One region of the Brachymonas sp. KE5 genome, then DNA from elsewhere that is predicted to be linked to it. Evidence: predicted binding sites of a transcription regulator. Region 1 holds the regulator's gene; the other holds the start of a gene.
What was found. Region 1 encodes NrdR, which represses ribonucleotide reductase genes. Its sites were predicted from a motif close to CACNANATNTNGTG; they were not measured.
Positions count from the first base shown of each region.

Region 2: a site for NrdR is predicted at 3,345-3,358, ahead of ACX36O_RS11350 (ribonucleoside-diphosphate reductase subunit alpha). Genes of this name have one in related genera too.

Region 1 is NZ_CM173463.1:888,370-893,707, reverse strand. Features, by position in the region: gene ACX36O_RS04245 (lytic transglycosylase domain-containing protein) at 2-1,069, shown strand; gene glyA (serine hydroxymethyltransferase) at 1,411-2,655, shown strand; gene nrdR (transcriptional regulator NrdR) at 2,743-3,192, shown strand; gene ACX36O_RS04230 (DsrE family protein) at 3,278-3,670, opposite strand; gene ACX36O_RS04225 (glycine cleavage system protein H) at 3,672-4,091, opposite strand; gene ACX36O_RS04220 (type II secretion system protein N) at 4,126-4,902, opposite strand; gene gspG (type II secretion system major pseudopilin GspG) at 5,024-5,338, shown strand, end outside.
Region 2 is NZ_CM173463.1:2,394,001-2,399,338, forward strand. Features, by position in the region: gene ACX36O_RS11345 (hypothetical protein) at 1-146, opposite strand, end outside; gene ACX36O_RS11350 (ribonucleoside-diphosphate reductase subunit alpha) at 197-3,160, opposite strand; gene ampD (1,6-anhydro-N-acetylmuramyl-L-alanine amidase AmpD) at 3,565-4,143, opposite strand; gene ACX36O_RS11360 (PP0621 family protein) at 4,262-4,516, opposite strand; gene ACX36O_RS11365 (cytochrome C assembly family protein) at 4,670-5,338, opposite strand, start outside.

The DNA of each region.
Region 1 (5,338 bases):
CATGACTTCCTGGAAGCACCCGCTGCGCAAGCTGGGGCGCGCATTCTTCACGGTCACCCACAGCAGCATGGCTCTGGTGGGCATTGGCGCCGTGCTGTCTGCCGGCGTGCTGGCTGCCCAACCCGAGTTGCGCGACGACGCTGCCGCCCATGTGCTGGGCTGGCTGCAACCGGCCGAGAACGGACAGGCTTCCATCGACAGCCTGCCGGAGGATGCGGCCGCCACATTTGCCAGCGCAGCATCTGCGGTCGAATCCACGCCGGTGATGCAGGCCAATGCAGCCGAGGGCCGCTTCCCGGCGACCGATCCCGGCGACCTGCCACGCCAGCAGGCTGCCGTCACCTACTGGATCAGCAAGAAATACCGCGTGGCTCCCGAGCCGGTGGGCCTGCTGGTAAAGGAAGCCTTTGCCGTCGGCAGCCAGGAAAAGATCGACCCCTCGCTGATTCTGGCGATCATGGCGATCGAATCCAGCTTCAACCCCTTTGCCCAGAGCACCGTGGGCGCCCAGGGCCTGATGCAGGTGATGACCAAGATCCATTCGGACAAGTATGCCCATCTGGGCGGCAACCTGGCCGCGTTTGATCCGGTGAGCAACCTGCGCGTAGGCGTGAAGGTACTCAAGGAAACCATTGCGCGCGCCGGTTCGCTGCGCGGTGGCCTCAAATACTATGTGGGCGCGGCCAATCTGCCGTCCGACCAGGGGTATGGCGACAAGGTGCTGGCCGAATACGCACGCATCCAGGCTGTGGCCCAGGGCCGCACCGTGGCCGCCAACGCGCAGGTTCCGGTGAAAGAACCGCAGACGCCCGCAGCCAGCAGCGTGAAGACCGCAGCCGCCAAGCCCCAGGCCGACAATGCCGATGGCCGCAAGCGCGTGCAGATCGCCGCTGCGCCGATGCAGGCCAGCTTCAGCAAGCGCAGCACGCCGTCCGTGGATGGCAGCGCACCGCTGGTACAGCGTGCCCTGGCCTCCAGCAACCTGAAGGGCGAAGGCGCCCGTCGCCTGGAACTGGCGCGCAATGACAGCCGCGCCGACACCACCACGCAGGAACTGCAGGCGCAGTAAGAGCCCCTGGAGGGTCCTTTCACGGGCCGCCGGCACGCCACGCAATTGAAATAAATTCGTTGCAGACCGGCTTCGCATCCGGCCCTTCAGGGTTCAAGCGCAGGCCGGATTCCGCTACACTTGAGCCCGTGCACGACTGGCGATAGGCATCAGGCCCTGTCCTGATGCCGACGTGGATCCGGCCGCCATGCCACCCGCATGCGCAGCGCCATCACCACGGGGGAGTGCGCCATTGCCTGCAGCCGCGCTTGCGCCTGCACCGATGCTTTTGCCGTTCGCCTGGGCAGCCCTGACGCCGCATCCCGCGCAGGGGTCAATCTCCTTTTGACGAAAGACTGCCAATGTATCAGCGCAACATCCTGATTGAACAAACCGATCCCGAACTGTGGGCTGCCATCCAGGCCGAGAACCAGCGCCAGGAAGACCACATCGAGCTGATCGCCAGCGAGAACTACGCCTCCCCGGCCGTGATGGCCGCGCAGGGCACCCAGCTCACCAACAAGTACGCCGAAGGCTACCCGGGCAAGCGCTACTACGGTGGCTGCGAATATGTGGACGTGGCCGAGCAACTGGCCATCGACCGCGTGAAGCAACTGTTTGGCGCCGAAGCCGCCAACGTGCAGCCGCACTGCGGCGCCTCCGCCAACGAGGCCGTGTTCCTGGCCTTCCTCAAGCCCGGCGATACCATCATGGGCATGAGCCTGGCCGAAGGCGGCCACCTGACGCACGGCATGGCGCTGAACATGTCCGGCAAGTGGTTCAACGTGGTGAGCTACGGCCTGAACGACAAGGAAGAAATCGACTACGACGCCATGGAGCGCAAGGCCCATGAGTGCAAGCCCAAGCTGATCATCGCCGGTGCCTCCGCCTACAGCCTGCGCATCGACTTCGAGCGCTTCGCCAAGGTTGCCAAGGACGTCGGCGCCATCTTCATGGTGGACATGGCCCACTACGCCGGTCTGATCGCCGCAGGCGTGTACCCCAACCCGGTGCCGCACGCCGACGTGGTCACCTCCACCACGCACAAGAGCCTGCGCGGCCCGCGTGGCGGCATCATCCTGATGAAGGCCGAGCACGAGAAGGCGATCAACAGCGCCATCTTCCCGGGCCTGCAGGGTGGCCCGCTGATGCACGTCATCGCCGCCAAGGCCGTGGCCTTCAAGGAAGCGCTGAGCCCCGAGTTCAAGGCCTACCAGGAACAGGTCGCGAAAAACGCCGTGGTGATGGCCGAGACGCTGACCCAGCGCGGCCTGCGCATCATCAGCGGCCGTACCGAAAGCCACGTGATGCTGGTCGACCTGCGCAGCAAGGGCATTACCGGCAAGGAAGCCGAAGCCGTGCTGGGCGCCGCCCACATGACGATCAACAAGAACGCCATCCCGAACGACCCCGAAAAGCCGTTTGTGACCAGCGGCGTGCGTATCGGCACCCCGGCCCTGACCACGCGTGGCTTCAAGGAAGAAGAAACCCGCATCACGGCCAATCTGATCGCCGACGTGCTGGACAACCCGCGTGACGAAGCCAACCTGGAAGCCGTGCGCGCCAAGGTGGCCGAGCTGACCCGCCGCTTCCCGGTTTACGGCTAAGCTGGCGCATGCCAGGGCGCTTCGGCGCCGCCTGCTTCCTGTGGGGAGATGGCGGCACGAGGCGCTTTTTCTTTTCGGGAGACTGCCATGAAATGCCCTTTCTGCGGCCACAACGACACCCAGGTGGTGGAAACGCGCCTGTCCGAGGAAGGCGATACCATTCGCCGTCGCCGCAAGTGCGGCCAGTGCGAAAAGCGCTTCACCACCTATGAACGGGCCGAAGTGACCATGCCGGTGGTGGTGAAGAAGGACAGCCGTCGCGTGGAGTACGACAAGCGCAAGCTGCAGGCCTCGTTCGCGCTGGCGCTGCGCAAGCGCAGCGTGAGCACCGAGCAGGTCGATGGCGCCATCAGCCGCATCGAGGAAAAGCTGCGCACCCTGGGCGAGCGCGAAATCGCCAGCCACCAGCTGGGCGAGCTGGTGATGCGCGAACTGAAGAAGCTGGACAAGGTGGCCTATATCCGCTTTGCCAGCGTGTACCGCAGCTTCCAGGATATCGACGAGTTCACCGCGCTGGTGGATGAAGTCAGGAAATAAGGCGTACGGGCACCCGACGTGCGGTAGCCGGCGTGAGCCCTGTTCAAGGAAGAAACGCGCGGTTCCAGCAGGAAATCGGGCCCATTCAGAACACCAGCGTACGCCAGCGCAGATTGGCCGCACGCGCCATGAACTGCACCGCCCCGCCGTGCCCAGTGCATTCGGGGATCAGGCCATGCGGATCGATGGCGTGGGCACGCAGCGCGTCGGTGCATGCCAGGATGCGCGCACCCAGGGCCACTGCCTCGCGCATGGCGCTGGCGATATTCTTCTGGTGCATGGGCGCCTGCAGCGCTTCCGCCACGCCGGGCACCAGCAGGCGCACGCTGCCGGCCGTGCAGTAGATTTCTACCGGAACGTCCATGGCTGCGGCCGCAGCGGCAAAGAAGAATGGCGTGTGCAGCAGTTCCGGCTGCTCCGGACTGGCGGCCCAGAGCAGGATGGCGATGCCGTCGGCAGCATGATCCACATAGCCCATGTCAGAACTCCAGGCGGTGCAGCCAGGCATGGTGGCGCATGGCGGGCAACACGGCTTGGCCATGCAGCAGGTGCTGCTGGTCGTGCTCCCAATCCGTCAATCGCATGCGCACCAACCAACCATCGCCATAGGGCTGCCGGTGCACCAGTTCGGGCTGTTCTTCCAGCAGCGGATTGACTTCGATCACCTCACCCGTCACGGGCGAACGCACGGCAACGATGGATTTCGCCAGTTCGACCACGGCGATCGAATCCCCCTGCTTCACGAGGGAACCGGCGCGCTTGGGCCGGCACATGTAGATATCGCCGGCCAGGGCGATGCCGAGCGAGGTGATGCCGATCGTGGCCACGCCGCCGTCCGCAATACGCGCCCAGACCTGCTGCTCGATCAGATAGTGCAACTCCTCCGGGCAGTGCGCCATGGCTGCGACGGCTGCTGAGGGAAGCCCGGCCGCATCAGTCATCCCTGCGCCTCGGTTCGTCGTCATCGCCCGTGGCGCCGATGTTGCCCTGGGAGGTGGTGGCCTGCACCGTGGCCGATGCACCGTCGCCGACCGTAGCCTGAACCGTGGCATTGGCCTGTCCCGCGTTGCGCGAGAACCGGCCTGCCAGGGAGCCACCCTGCGCGGAAGGCAGTGTTTGCAGCGGCTGCGGTGCCACCTGCACCTGGGGTGCGACCGGTTGCACCGGCGTGGCCGAAGATCCGTGCGGCGGCACACCGCCTGCCAGATTGGCACCGGTTCCGGCAGCTGCAAAACTCAGCTCCATCGCCCGCCCGCCCTTGGCCTGCAGGCGTGCGGAGCGCCGTCCCACGGCCTCCAGCGTCCAGCCATCGGCAACCTCCTGCCCGGCGCGGAACGGCCGCCCGGGCTGGCCATCCACGGCAATCACGGCAATGCCGGTGCCGAACTGGTTGGCGACGGCGCCCTGCAGCACGAAGCGGCCGCTGCCGCCATCGGGGGTGGCTGCAGCTTCGGCAGATTCCGCAGGCGGGGGGGCATCCGAATATCCCAGCAGCCGTGCCAGCAAATGGTCATCCGCATGCAGCGCGGTATCTGCTACCAGGGCGCTCACCCCGCCGCCCTGACCACGCGAGCCGAGCAGCCAGAATGCCAGCGCACCCGCCACCAGCAACCAGACCAGCAGTGACAACAGGCGGACACCCCAGCGCTCGCGCAGGGACAGCCCTTGCAGCGCGGCGACAGGAAAGGAAGGCAGGGTCAAGGCAGACATTGCCGCATTATGCGGCAAGGTGATACGGCGACCTGTGCAGAAAAGCCACGTGTCACTGTTTTGCCCCAAAGTGCCGCTAGCATTGTCCGGTTGCGATCCCGATTGACTGAAAACACTTCCCATGTCTGACCGAATCTCCCGCTCCAGCCGCCAGCACCGCGCCCAACGCGGCTTTACCCTGATCGAACTGATGGTGGTGCTCGTCATCATCGGCGTGCTGGCCGCGCTGGTGGTGCCCAACGTGCTGGGCCGCGCCGACGATGCGCGCGTAACGGCCGCCAAGACCGATGTCAACAACCTGATGCAGGCGCTCAAGCTTTACAAGCTCGACAACCAGCGCTATCCCAGCGCCGAGCAGGGCCTGCAGGCGCTGGTGACCAAACCTGCTGCCGCCCCCGTGCCCGCCAACTGGAAGCCCTACCTGGACAAGCTGCCC
Region 2 (5,338 bases), 1.3 Mb from region 1:
ATGTAGTCGCCGCCTTCCTGCGCCAGCGGCCAGTTGCCGGACAGCAGGCGGTAGACGGCAAGTTCCGGGCTGCTGGCGGCCGCCGACCATTCGACGGCTGCAAACTGGCTCGGGAAACGCGCGGTTTCGATGAAGGCAATGCTCATGGCTGACTCCCTGGAAAAGGCCGCACCCGCCGGTGCGGCAACGCGAAAACTCACTGGCAGGCTTCGCAGCCCGGATCGTCGATGGCGCAGAAGCGCACGTCTGTGGCGGCTGGCGGCAGTTCCGCCTGGTTGTCCGCACTGGCAGACCCCGGTGCCTGCGGCTGGAGCTGCCGTGCGCCCGTCTGCATGGCGCCGCTCATCGCGATGCCATTACTGCCCACATCGGAGGACACCGCGTTCAGCTTGCCGGCCTTGATGGTCGACTTTTCGGCATGGGTGGCGGCCATGGTGCGCAGGTAGTAGGTGGTCTTGAGGCCGCGCAGCCAGGCCAGGGTGTAGGTGTCGTGCAGCTTCTTGCCGCTGGCGCCGGCGATGTAGATGTTCAGGCTTTGTGCCTGGTCGATCCACTTCTGGCGGCGCGAGGCGGCTTCGACCAGCCATTGCGGCTCCACCTCGAACGCGGTGGCGTACAGGGCCTTGAGGTCTTCCGGCACGCGGTCGATCTGGCGCAGCGAGCCGTCGAAGTGTTTCAGGTCCATCACCATCACTTCGTCCCACAGGCCCAGGCGCTTGAGGTCGCGCACCAGCGCGGCATTGATGATGGTGAACTCGCCGCTCAGGTTGCTCTTGACCGACAGGTTGCCGAAGCAGGGCTCGATCGAGGCATCGACGCCGATGATGTTGCTGATGGTGGCCGTGGGCGCAATCGCCACGCAGTTGGAGTTGCGCATGCCGTGCTGGCGGATGCGCTCGCGCAGGGCCTCCCAGTCCAGCGTGCTGCTGCGGTCCACTTCGACGTAGCCGCCGCGGGCCTGCTCCAGCAGGGTCAGGCTGTCCAGCGGCAGGATGCCCTGGTCCCAGAGCGAGCCGCGGTAGCTGCTGTAGCGGCCACGCTCCTCGGCCAGCGCGCTGGAAGCCTCGTAGGCGTAGTAGCAGATGGCTTCCATGGACTGGTCGGCAAATTGCACCGCTGCATCGCTGGCGTAGGGCACGCGCAGCGCGTACAGCGCATCCTGGAAGCCCATCAGGCCCAGACCGACCGGGCGGTGGCGCAGGTTGGAATCGCGCGCCTTCTTCACGGCGTAGTAGTTGATGTCGATCACGTTGTCGAGCATGCGCATCGCAGTGGCGATGGTCTTGCGCAGCTTGGCGTGGTCTAGTTCCTTGCCCTTGGCGCCGTCCGCGAGGTGCTGCAGCAGGTTGACCGAGCCCAGGTTGCAGACGGCGATCTCGTTGTCGTTGGTGTTGAGCGTGATCTCGGTGCACAGGTTGCTGGAGTGCACCACGCCCACGTGCTGCTGCGGGCTGCGCACGTTGCAGGCATCCTTGAAGGTGATCCAGGGATGGCCGGTTTCGAACAGCATGGACAGCATCTTGCGCCACAGGTCCACCGCGGGCAGGGTCTTGCTCGGGCTGATTTCGCCGCGTGCCGCTTTCTCTTCGTAGGCGACGTAGGCCTGTTCAAAGTCGGCGCCGAACTTGTCGTGCAGGTCGGGCACGCTGGAAGGCGAGAATAGCGTCCATTGGCCTTTTTCCATCACGCGGCGCATGAACAGGTCGGGAATCCAGTTGGCGGTGTTCATGTCATGCGTGCGGCGGCGGTCGTCGCCGGTGTTCTTGCGCAGCTCCAGAAACTCCTCGATGTCCAGATGCCAGCTTTCCAGGTAGGTGCAGACTGCGCCCTTGCGCTTGCCGCCCTGGTTGACGGCCACGGCCGTGTCGTTTACCACCTTGAGGAAAGGCACCACGCCCTGCGATTCGCCGTTGGTGCCCTTGATGTGGCTGCCGAGGGCGCGCACACGCGTCCAGTCGTTGCCCAGGCCGCCGGCGAACTTGGAGAGCAGCGCGTTTTCCTTGATGGCTTCGTAGATGCCGTCCAGGTCGTCCGGCACCGTCGTGAGGTAACAGCTCGAAAGCTGCGAGCGGCGCGTGCCGCTGTTGAACAGCGTGGGCGTGCTGCTCATGAAGTCGAACGAGGACAGCACCTCGTAGAACTCGATGGCGCGTGCCTCGCGCTCGATTTCGTTCAGCGCCAGGCCCATGGCCACGCGCATGAAGAAGGCCTGCGGCAGTTCGATACGGCGCTTTTTCACGTGCAGGAAGTAGCGGTCGTACAGGGTCTGCAGGCCGAGGTAGTCGAACTGGTCGTCGCGCTCGGGCTTGAGGGCGGCGCCGAGCTGCTTCAGGTCGAACTGCAGCATCTTTTCGTCGAGCAGTTCGGCCTCTACGCCCTCTTTGATGAATTGCGGGAAGTAGTCCGCATAACGCATGGCCAGCTGCTCGCGCGTAACTTCCTCGCCCAGCACTTCGCGTGCCATGGTATGCAGCAACAGGCGGGCGGTGACGTAGGTGTAGTCGGGGTCGAGCTCGATCCTGGTGCGTGCGGCCAGGATGGCGGCCTTGTGCACTTCGGCCAGCGGCACACCATCGTAGAGGTTGCGCAGGGTTTCGCTGATGATGACGTCGGGCTGCACGTCGGCGCCGAGGCCGGTGCAGGCGGTGCTGATCAGGGTGCGCAGCGCGGCTTCGTCCAGCGGGGTGCGGATGCCGTTGTCCAGCACGTGCAGCACGGGCGCAGGGGCCACGGCCTGTTGTTGCGCCTGCTGCTGGGCGCGCTCCTGCGCACGCTTTTCGCGGTACAGCACATAGGCGCGGGCCACCTCGTGGTAGTCGCTGCGCATCAGCTGCAGCTCTACCTGGTCCTGCACGTCCTCGATGTGGAAGGTGCCGCCGTTGGGGCGCGAGCGCAGCAGCGCCTTGACCACGCCCTGCGTGAGCTGCTCGACCACCTCGCGCACAGTGCTGGAGGCAGCGCCCTGCGAACCATGCACGGCCAGGAAGGCCTTGGTCATGGCAACGGCGATCTTCTGCGGCTCGAACGGCACCACGGCGCCGTTGCGGCGAATGATCTGGTAGTGGGCGTAAGGGGAGTCGCTGCTGGCTTTGGGGGCGCCATGCACCGGCTGGAACGGCGTGGCTGCGGCGAACGTGCTGGGAGCGAGGGTGGCGGACATCGGGACTTCCTGCTGGGAGCGGCCGGCGCAACGGCTGCGGAGAATGGGGGCTGCTTGCCCTACCGGGACGGCACCCGGATTGCACTGCGCTGCAAGGGTGCCGCGCCCTGCCCTCGCCGCCTGTCGCCCTGTCTGGCGGAGGTGCGCGGCTGGTTGAGTGGAAAGCGCGTGAGGGGAATCATAACCACATATCTAGTGTCGATCATAGATAGAAACGCTATTGGTGGTGTTTTTGACTGTTTTTTGGACAAAACAGGGCCGCCCTCTCTCCCACGTGGAAAGCGCTTGCCTCAAAATAGGGGGAGGCGCTGAAACAGGCTGTGTACAAGGGGGCGCACAGGCGTCAGCAGGCCCGTGCAGTGCGGCTTTTTCTGCGCAGATCAGGGCTTGATTACTCTGAAATTTCAGGGTGCAACTTGCTCAGGAAACCATTCCCGCGGCCAGTGCGTGAGCTGCTGCAGCCGCGGCCAGTCGAAGCCGGGACCGGGGTCCTGCTTGCGGCCGGGTGCGATGTGTTCGTGGCCGGCCACATGGGCCAGCGGGTACTGCAGGCGGATGGCTTCGCCAAGTTCGGCCAGCGCCTGGTACTGGGCCGGCTCGAAGGTATCGCCTTCCAGACCTTCCAGCTCCACGCCGATGGAATCGTCATTGCAGTTGCTGCGTTCGCGCCAGCAGGAGGGACCTGCGTGCCAGGCGCGGTCATCGCAGCTGACGAACTGCCACAGGCTGCCGTCGCGCCGGATCAGGAAATGGCTGGACACTTCCAGCCCGCGGATCTGCTGGAAGTAGGGATGGGCGTCCCAGTCGAGCGTGTTGGCGAACAGCTGCAGCACTTCGGGGCCACCGTACTGCCCCGGTGGCAGGCTGATGGAATGCACGACCAGCAGGTCGATGCACGCGCCTTGCGGGCGCGGGCCGAAGTTGGGCGAGGGCTGATGGGCGGCGTGGCGATACCAGCCGCGGTTCCACAGAGGCTGTCTCATGCGGCCGCCTTGGGGATGCCTGCTGCCGGAGTCAGGCGCTCCGCAGGGGTCTGGGGAGCTGCCAGTGTATGCCGAGCCGATGGAGCCCGACGAGCAGCCGCGCTCCCTGGCGGCCTCTTCATGACGATACCCCGTTGTGTTCCGCCGGGCTGCGTGCGCCGAGGCGCGCATGCTCCTTGCTGCAGAACCATTGGCCGTCATGCTGCACCCCGTCCTGCCGCACCACGTGCACACCGCAGTGGGCACAGCGCACCGTGGCCTGCGGCACGCGCGGCGCCTGCGCGGCACGGCGCTCGCGCAAGGCATCCTTGCGGTTGCTGTTCCAGATCCAGAAGGCGATCGCGACGACCGCCAGCACCACCAGGTATTTCATCGCTGTGTTCGGGTTGGCTGCTGACTGCGTGCGGCAATGCACGGGCTCACAGCGGGGTAAGGGAATGACGGTGCAATGCCGCGCACACCCGCTACGGGAAATGGTGCGTCGGCAGGCAGGACTTGGCGCCAGTGCGGCGCATGCGACAGATGATCAGCCACGGTGCAGCACCACCTCCAGCATGAAGTGGTAGCCTACATAGCTCAGCAGCAACAGGCCGGCACCGGCATACACCATGCGCACCGCACGCTGACCGCGCCAGCCCAGGCTGTGGCGGCCCCAGAGCAGGGCCGCGAACACCACCCAGGACAGCAGGGAGAAAATGGTCTTGTGGCTCCAGCGCCAGTGGCTGCTGGTGACTGCGCCATACAGGTGCTCGCTGTAGAACCAGCCCTGCAGGATAGTGATGGTAAGCAGCACGAAGCCCAGCGTGACGAAGCGGAAGGTGAGCCGTTCGAGCGTGAGCAGGGGCAGCATCTTCGGCCCCTCGTCAGCGCTTTCGTCTCGCAGCAGGGCCGGGCCTTCGCGCATGCGGGCTTCGGCGCGCGTCATCAGCCAGGCGTGCCAGACCGCGACGGCAAACAGGCCGTAGGAAGCCAGCCCCAGCGCGAGGTGCAGCGGCAGCAATTCGGAAGTGGCGGACTTGAGCGGCGATCCGGGAAACAGCCAAGCCAGCAGCACGGTAACCGCGCCGGTGACGGCCAGTCGCCAGCGCAACTGCATCAGCGGGTAGTTGATGCTTTCGACCGCATAGGCCAGCAAGGCCAGCCAGGCCGTCATCGACAGGGCCGGGCCGAAACCGAAGCGCGGCGGACTGGTCAG